2 regions of the Nocardioides massiliensis genome follow, and region 1 is predicted to be linked to the other one. Evidence: predicted binding sites of a transcription regulator. Region 1 holds the regulator's gene; the other holds the start of a gene.
The links. Region 1 encodes HrcA, which represses chaperone genes, less so after heat shock. Its sites were predicted from a motif close to TTGGCACTCGNNNNNNNCGAGTGCCAA; they were not measured.
Positions count from the first base shown of each region.

Region 2: groES (co-chaperone GroES) is a predicted target of HrcA. The motif match lies at 2,290-2,316, and genes of this name have one in related genera.

Region 1 is NZ_JAUSQM010000001.1:2,237,891-2,241,522, reverse strand. It holds gene J2S59_RS11090 (16S rRNA (uracil(1498)-N(3))-methyltransferase) at 1-358, opposite strand, end outside; gene dnaJ (molecular chaperone DnaJ) at 355-1,524, opposite strand; gene hrcA (heat-inducible transcriptional repressor HrcA) at 1,526-2,545, opposite strand; gene J2S59_RS11075 (MBL fold metallo-hydrolase) at 2,653-3,540, shown strand; gene J2S59_RS11070 (DUF1707 SHOCT-like domain-containing protein) at 3,545-3,632, opposite strand, start outside.
Region 2 is NZ_JAUSQM010000001.1:1,876,011-1,879,642, reverse strand. It holds gene J2S59_RS09380 (copper chaperone PCu(A)C) at 1-6, opposite strand, end outside; gene groL (chaperonin GroEL) at 126-1,748, opposite strand; gene groES (co-chaperone GroES) at 1,853-2,149, opposite strand; gene J2S59_RS09365 (class I SAM-dependent methyltransferase) at 2,366-3,574, shown strand.

The sequences.
Region 1 (3,632 bases):
AGGTCGCCACGCACCGCTCGGCCGCCCACGGCACGACCCGCGCCACGCCCACCTCGGTCAGCACGCTGACCGCGAGCTCGCCGCGCTCACCCTTCGGCACCGCCTGGACGACGCTCACGCGGGGCAGCGGCTCGGGATCGGCCGCGCACTCCTCCACGCGCACCTCGAGCCGGCCCTTGGCCGCCGCGGTCACCGTGCACAGCGCGGACGTCCCGGCGCCGTCGGCGAGGACCACCCGCTCGCCGGCCCGCGTACGCCGTACGACGACCGCGTGGTGGGCCTCGTCGCCGTCCACGACGAGGTCCCGGCCCGCGCGTACCCCGGCCAGGTCGGGGTGCCGGTAGACCGGGAGGGTCACTTGAAGGCGTCGCGCAGCCGGCCGAAGACACCCTTGTGGGAGGCGTGGACCTGCCCATCGGGGTGGGTCTCCTCGCGCAGCGCCGCGAGCTCGCGCAGCAGTTCTTCCTGGCGGGCGTCGAGCCGGGTCGGAGTCTCGACGAGCACCCGCACGACGAGGTCACCGCGCCCCGTACCGCGCAGGCTCGGGACGCCGCGGCCGTGCAGCACCGTCTCCGCACCCGACTGCGTGCCGGGCTGGATCTCCAGCGGCACCGTGGTCTCCACGTCCGTGACCGCGCCGGACTCGACCAGGTCCGCCTCCAGCGTGGGCAGCTCGAGGGTGGTGCCGAGCGCGGCCGCCGTCATCGGCAGCGTCACGGTCGCCAGCAGGTCGGTGCCCTGCCGGGTGAAGGTCGGGTGGTCGGCGACGTGCATCTCGACGTACAGGTCGCCCGCAGGCCCGCCACCGGGACCGACCTCGCCCTGGCCGGACAGCTGGACCCGGGTGCCGGTGTCGACGCCCGGCGGGATCTTCACGGTCAGCGTGCGACGCGAGCGCACGCGGCCGTCGCCGGAGCACTCGCGACACGGCTCGGGGATGATCGTGCCGAAGCCGCGACAGGCCGCACACGGACGCATCGTGCGGATCTCGCCGAGGAACGAGCGCTGCACCTGGTGGACCTCGCCGCGTCCGCGGCAGGTCTCGCAGGTCACCGGCTTGCTGCCGGGCGCGGCCCCGTCGCCCGCGCAGGTGCCGCACGTCACCGCGGTGTCGACCTTGAGCTCGCGCGTGACGCCGAACGCCGCCTCGGCCAGCTCGACCTCGAGCCGGATGAGCGCGTCCTGGCCGCGGCGCACGCGCGGACGCGGGCCACGACCCTGCGCCTGGCCGGCCGACTGGCCGAAGAAGGCGTCCATGATGTCGGTGAAGGAAAAGCCCTGACCGGCTCCGCCGAAGCCGCCCGCACCACCGAACGGGTCACCGCCCATGTCGTAGTGGCGGCGCTTCTCCGGGTCGGAGAGCACCTCGTAGGCCCGGGAGACCTCCTTGAACCGCTCCTGGGTCTCCGGGTCCGGGTTGACGTCCGGGTGGAGCTGTCGCGCGAGCCGCCGGTACGCCTTCTTGATGGCGTCGGCGTCGGCGTCGCGGGACACCCCGAGCACGTCGTACAGGTCCTGACTCATCTCACTCCTCGAGGATCCGGGACACGTAGCGTGCGACAGCGCGCACCGCTGCCATCGACCCGGGGTAGTCCATGCGCGTGGGTCCGACGATGCCGAGGGTCGCCAAGGCCTCGTCGCGGGGGCCGTAGCCGGTGGCCACGACCGAGGTGCCGGACAGCTCCTGCACCGGCCCCTCCCGTCCGATCCGGACGGTGACGGTGGAGGAGGACGTGGCCTCCCCCAGCAGACGGAGCAGGACGACGTGCTCCTCGAGCGCCTCCAGCATCGGCCGGATGGTGGTCTCGTAGCCGTCGCCGAAGCGGGCGAGGTTGGCCGTGCCGCCCACGACCACGCGCTCGTCGGAGCGGTGGTCGCTCATCGCCTCGATCAGGGAGGCGACGACGACGGTCGTGGCCGCGAGACCGGCGCTCGCGCTCTCCTGGGTGATCTCGCCGAGCCGGTCGGCGGCATCGGCGATGCGCTCCCCGACCACGGCCCGGTTGACGTCGGTGCGCAGCCGGGACAGGTCGTCCTCGGAGAGCTCGTCGGGCAGCTCGATCACCCGCTGCTCCACGCGCCCCGTGCTGAGGATCAGCACGCTGAGCATGCGCGTGGGGGTGAGCGGGACGAGCTCGACGTGGCGCACCGTGGAGCGCGCGAGGATGGGGTACTGCACGACCGCCACCTGGCGGGTCAGCTGCGCCAGCAGTCGCACGCTGCGCTGGACGACGTCGTCCAGGTCGACCGCCCCCTCGAGCAGGGTCGTGATCGCCCGGCGCTCCGCGGCCGACAGCGGCTTGACCGTGCTGAGCTTGTCGACGAAGAGCCGGTAGCCCTTGTCGGTGGGCACCCGCCCGGCGCTGGTGTGCGGCTGGGCGATGAGGCCCTCCTCCTCCAGCGCGGCCATGTCGTTGCGCACCGTCGCCGGGGACACGCCCAGCTGGTGGCGGTCGACCAGGGCCTTCGAGCCGACCGGCTCCTGCGTGGAGACGTAGTCCTCGACGATCGCGCGCAGCACGGCCAGTCGTCGCTCCTCGACCATTGCCACCTGCTCCTTCCGCTCGTCGCCCGGTCCGTTCCCGGCACTTTGGCACTCGTGCGGACCGAGTGCCAATCCTACGGGGTTCGGCGATGGGTAGCCTGCACCTGATGAGTGATCCCACACTGGAGCCCGACACCGGCCTGGTCGAGCTGCGCCCCGGCTGCTGGGGCTGGCGCACCGCGTTCGCCGACCTGACCCTCGGGGTGGTCACGGGCCGCGACGGCGCGGTCGTCGTCGACACCGGCCCGACCGAGGCGCACGCCACCGCCTTCGCCGACGCGATCGAGGCGCGCGGCCTGGGCCCGGTCGTCGCGGTCGTCAACACCCATGTCCACTGGGACCACGTCCTGGGCAACGCGGTCTTCGCCGACCGCTGGCCCGACGCCGTCGTGCTGGCGCAGGAGAACGCCGCCGCCGCGACCATCGCCCACGTCGAGGAGTTCCGCCGCACCCTGGCTGAGCCGGGGTCGCCGTACGCCGCCAGCGAGCACCTCGACGGGTTGCGCACCGCGCGCGTGCGCCCGGCGACCGACACGCTGTCCTCGGCGCGCGTGCTCGACCTCGGCGACCGCTACGTCGAGGTGATCCACCCGGGCCCCGCCCACACCGACGGCGACGTCGTGGTGCACGTGCCCGACGCCGCGCTCGTCTTCGTCGGCGACCTGGTCGAGGAGTCGGCGCCCCCGTCGTACGGCGAGGACTCCTTCCCGCTGACCTGGCACACCGCGCTGGACCTCGTCGTGCAGATGCTGCCCGAGCACGCGGTCGTGGTGCCCGGTCACGGCGCCCCGGTCGGCCGGGCGTTCGTCGAGGAGCAGCGTGGCGGCATCGGCGTGGTCGCCACGACCATCAGCGACCTGGCCGGACGCGGCATCTCCCCCGGCGACGCTCTGGGCGCCAGCACCTGGCCGTTCCCCGTCGAGGCGTTGGAGCACGCCGTACGCCGCGGGTACGCCCACCTGCCGCGCGGCGCCCGCCAGCTGCCGCTGGCCTGACGCCTCAACCGCGGCGGGACAGCACCAGGTAGATGGCGACTCCCACCAGCAGCAGGACGAGGAACGGCGCACGCACGACCGCCATCAACGCC
Region 2 (3,632 bases), 360 kb from region 1:
GAGCATCAGGCACCGCTCTCGCTCGGACGACAGGCGCGTCCATCGTAGGCGGGCCCGCGGACGACGCACGCCCCCGGCTCCGTGCGGAGCCGGGGGCGTGCGGGCTGTCGTGAAAAGCGGAACCGTCAGTGACCGTGGCCGTGGCCGTGGCCGGCCGCGGCGGTCTCGTCCTCGTCCTCGGGCTTCTCGACGATCAGCGTCTCGGTCGTGAGCAGCATGCCCGCGATCGAGGACGCGTTGGCCAGCGCGGCCTTGGTGACCTTGACCGGGTCGAGCACGCCCTGGGCGACCAGGTCGCCGTACTCGCCGGTCGCGGCGTTGTAGCCCTCGCCGACCTTGCCGGAGCGGACGTTGGCGACGACGACGTAGCCCTGCTCGCCGCCGTTCTCGGCGATCCAGCGCAGCGGCTCGTCGACGGCCTTGCGCACGACGCGGACGCCGATGGCCTCGTCGCCGCTCAGGCCGAGGTCACCGTCGAGCGCGGAGGCGGCGTGGACGATGGCGGAACCGCCACCGGCGACGATGCCCTCCTCGATCGCGGCGCGGGTCGCGGAGACCGCGTCCTCGATCCGGTGCTTCTTCTCCTTCAGCTCCACCTCGGTGGCGGCGCCGACCTTGATCACGCACACGCCGCCGGCGAGCTTCGCGAGGCGCTCCTGGAGCTTCTCGCGGTCCCAGTCGGAGTCGGTGTTGTCGATCTCGGCCTTGATCTGGCTGACGCGCCCCTCGACCTCGGCCGCGTCGCCCGCGCCCTCGACGATCGTGGTGGTGTCCTTGGTGACCACGACGCGCCGGGCCTGGCCCAGCACCTCGAGACCGACCTGGTCGAGCTTGAGGCCGACCTCGGGGGCGATGACCTGACCACCGGTCAGGGTCGCGATGTCCTGCATCATCGCCTTGCGGCGGTCGCCGAACGCCGGGCTCTTCACCGCGACGGCGTTGAAGGTGCCGCGGATCTTGTTGACGACCAGCGTCGAGAGCGCCTCGCCCTCGACGTCCTCGGCGAGGATGAACAGCGGCTTGCCGGCCTGGATGACCTTCTCCAGCAGCGGGAGCAGCTCGGCGATGGCCGAGATCTTGCCCTGGTGCAGGAGGATGTAGGGGTCGTCGAGGACGGCTTCCATGCGCTCCGCGTCGGTGACGAAGTACGGCGACAGGTAGCCCTTGTCGAACTGCATGCCCTCGGTGAAGTCGAGCTCGGTGCCCATGGTGTTGGACTCCTCGACGGTGATGACACCGTCCTTGCCGACCTTGTCGAAGGCCTCGGCCAGCAGCGAGCCGATGTGCGCGTCGCGCGAGGAGACGGTCGCGACCGCGGCCATGTCCTCCTTCGAGTCGATGTCGCGCGCCGACTTCAGCAGCGCCTCCGACACCGCCTCGACCGCGGCGTCCATGCCGCGCTTGAGACCGAGCGGGTTCGCGCCGGCAGCCACCGCACGCAGACCCTGGTGCACCATCGCCTGAGCGAGCACGGTCGCGGTCGTCGTACCGTCACCGGCGATGTCGTTGGTCTTGGTCGCAACCTCCTTGGTGAGCTGCGCACCGAGGTTCTCGAACGGGTCGTCCAGCTCGACCTCACGCGCGACGGTCACACCGTCGTTGGTGATGGTCGGGGCGCCCCACTTCTTGTCGAGGACGACGTAGCGGCCCTTGGGGCCGAGCGTCACCTTGACCGCGTTCGCGAGCGCGTCGACGCCGCGCTCGAGCGAGCGGCGTGCGTTCTCGTCGAACTCCAGAATTTTGGGCATGTGTTTCTCCTTGTCGAAAACGGTGTGGCGTCAGCGACGCACAAAGACAGCAGCCCGCCAGGGATCGCAGGGATCTTCTGGCGGGCAGCCGAAGTGCCAGTTCGTCAGGAGACGATGGCCAAGACGTCACGCGCGGACAGGATGAGGTACTCCTCGCCGCCGTACTTGACCTCGGTGCCGCCGTACTTGCTGTAGATGACCTTGTCGCCGACGCTGATGTCCATCGGGACGCGCTCGTCACCGTCGTCGTTGAAACGGCCGGGACCGACCGCCACGACCTCGCCCTCCTGGGGCTTCTCCTTGGCGGTGTCCGGGATCACGAGGCCCGAGGCAGTGGTCTGCTCGGCGTCGACCTGCTTGACGACGATCCGGTCCTCGAGGGGCTTGATGCTGACCGACACGATGTCGACCTCCACTTTCGCTGAAGTGATTCGCGTGTTGTCGATTGGGGGTGCTCATGGCCGGCGCGCCGTCGCGGGGGTCGCGCCACACGAGCTGGCACACTCACGCGGAGAGTGCCAATCCGAAATCTAGGCCGCGGTTAGCACTCGGTCAAGTCGAGTGCCAACACCTCAGGCGTGGGGGCGCCACAGCGACCGTCCTGGTTGGATGACGGCGTGGATCCCGACGCGTTCGCCTGGCTGCTCACCCCACCCGGTCAGCAGCTTCTCGCCCGGGCCGAGCAGGCGTGCGCGGAGCATGCGGACCCGGTCGCCCGCGCCGAGGCCGTACGCCGCACCGGTGCGTCCGCCGAGCGGGCGACGACCGCCCTCGCCCAGGCCGAGCTGCGGATCCGCGCGGTGGCGAAGTTCGGCGAGCTCGCGTCGCGGATGTACTTCACTCCCGACGGCCTCGAGCAGGCGACGCGGCTGCCGGTGGCCCGCCATCGGGCTGGGCGCCTCACCGCGGCGACCCCGCACTCCCTGCTCGACCTCGGCTGCGGCATCGGCGGCGACCTCGTCGCCTTCGCGGACGCGGGTCTGACCGCGGCCGGCGTCGACACCGACCCGCTGCGGGTGGCGATCGCCCGCGCCAACCTCGAGGCCCTCGACCTGCCCGGAGCGGTCCAGGTCGCCGACGGCACGACTCTCGACCTCTCCCCCTTCGACGTGGTGTACGCCGACCCGGCCCGCCGCGGGGCGCGAGGACGTGTCTTCGACGCCGAGGGGTGGACGCCGCCGTGGTCGTTCATCACGTCGCTGCTGCGCCGCGCCTCGGTCGTGAAGCTCGCGCCCGGTCTGGATCACGACCTGGTCCCGGGCGGTATCGAGGCCGAGTGGGTCAGCGACCGCGGCGACGTGAAGGAGGCCGTGCTGTGGTCGTCGTGGCTGGCGACCTGTGCGCGACGCGCAACGGTGCTCGGCGCCGGCGGTCTCGCCACCCTCACCGAGGAGGACGACCCCTGGCACCTCACCCCCGCCGACCGCCCCGTCGGGGACGTCGGCGCCTTCCTCTACGAGCCGGACGGCGCGGTGATCCGCGCCGGCCTGGTCACGGCCGTGGCCGCGGGCGTCGATGGCCGGCTGGTCGACCCGCGGATCGCCTGGGTGACGGCGGATGCGGCGTACTCCACCCCCTTCGCGCGCGGCTACCGCGTCGTCGAGGAGGTGCCGTTCCGGGAGAAGCCGTTGCGCGCCGCCTTGCGCGCGCGCGGGATCGGGGCGCTCACCATCAAGACCCGCGGCGTCGCGGTGACGCCCGAGCAGCTGCGCCCCCGGCTTGCCCTGCGCGGCGACAGCGCCGCCACGCTCGTCCTCACGCGCGTGGCCGACAAGGGCTGCGCGTTCCTGGTCGAGCCGCTCAGCCCCGCGCAGACCGCCCCCTAACGTCATACGCCCCCGGGGCTATAGCTCCGGGGGCGTATGACGTCCTGCGAGACGGCGT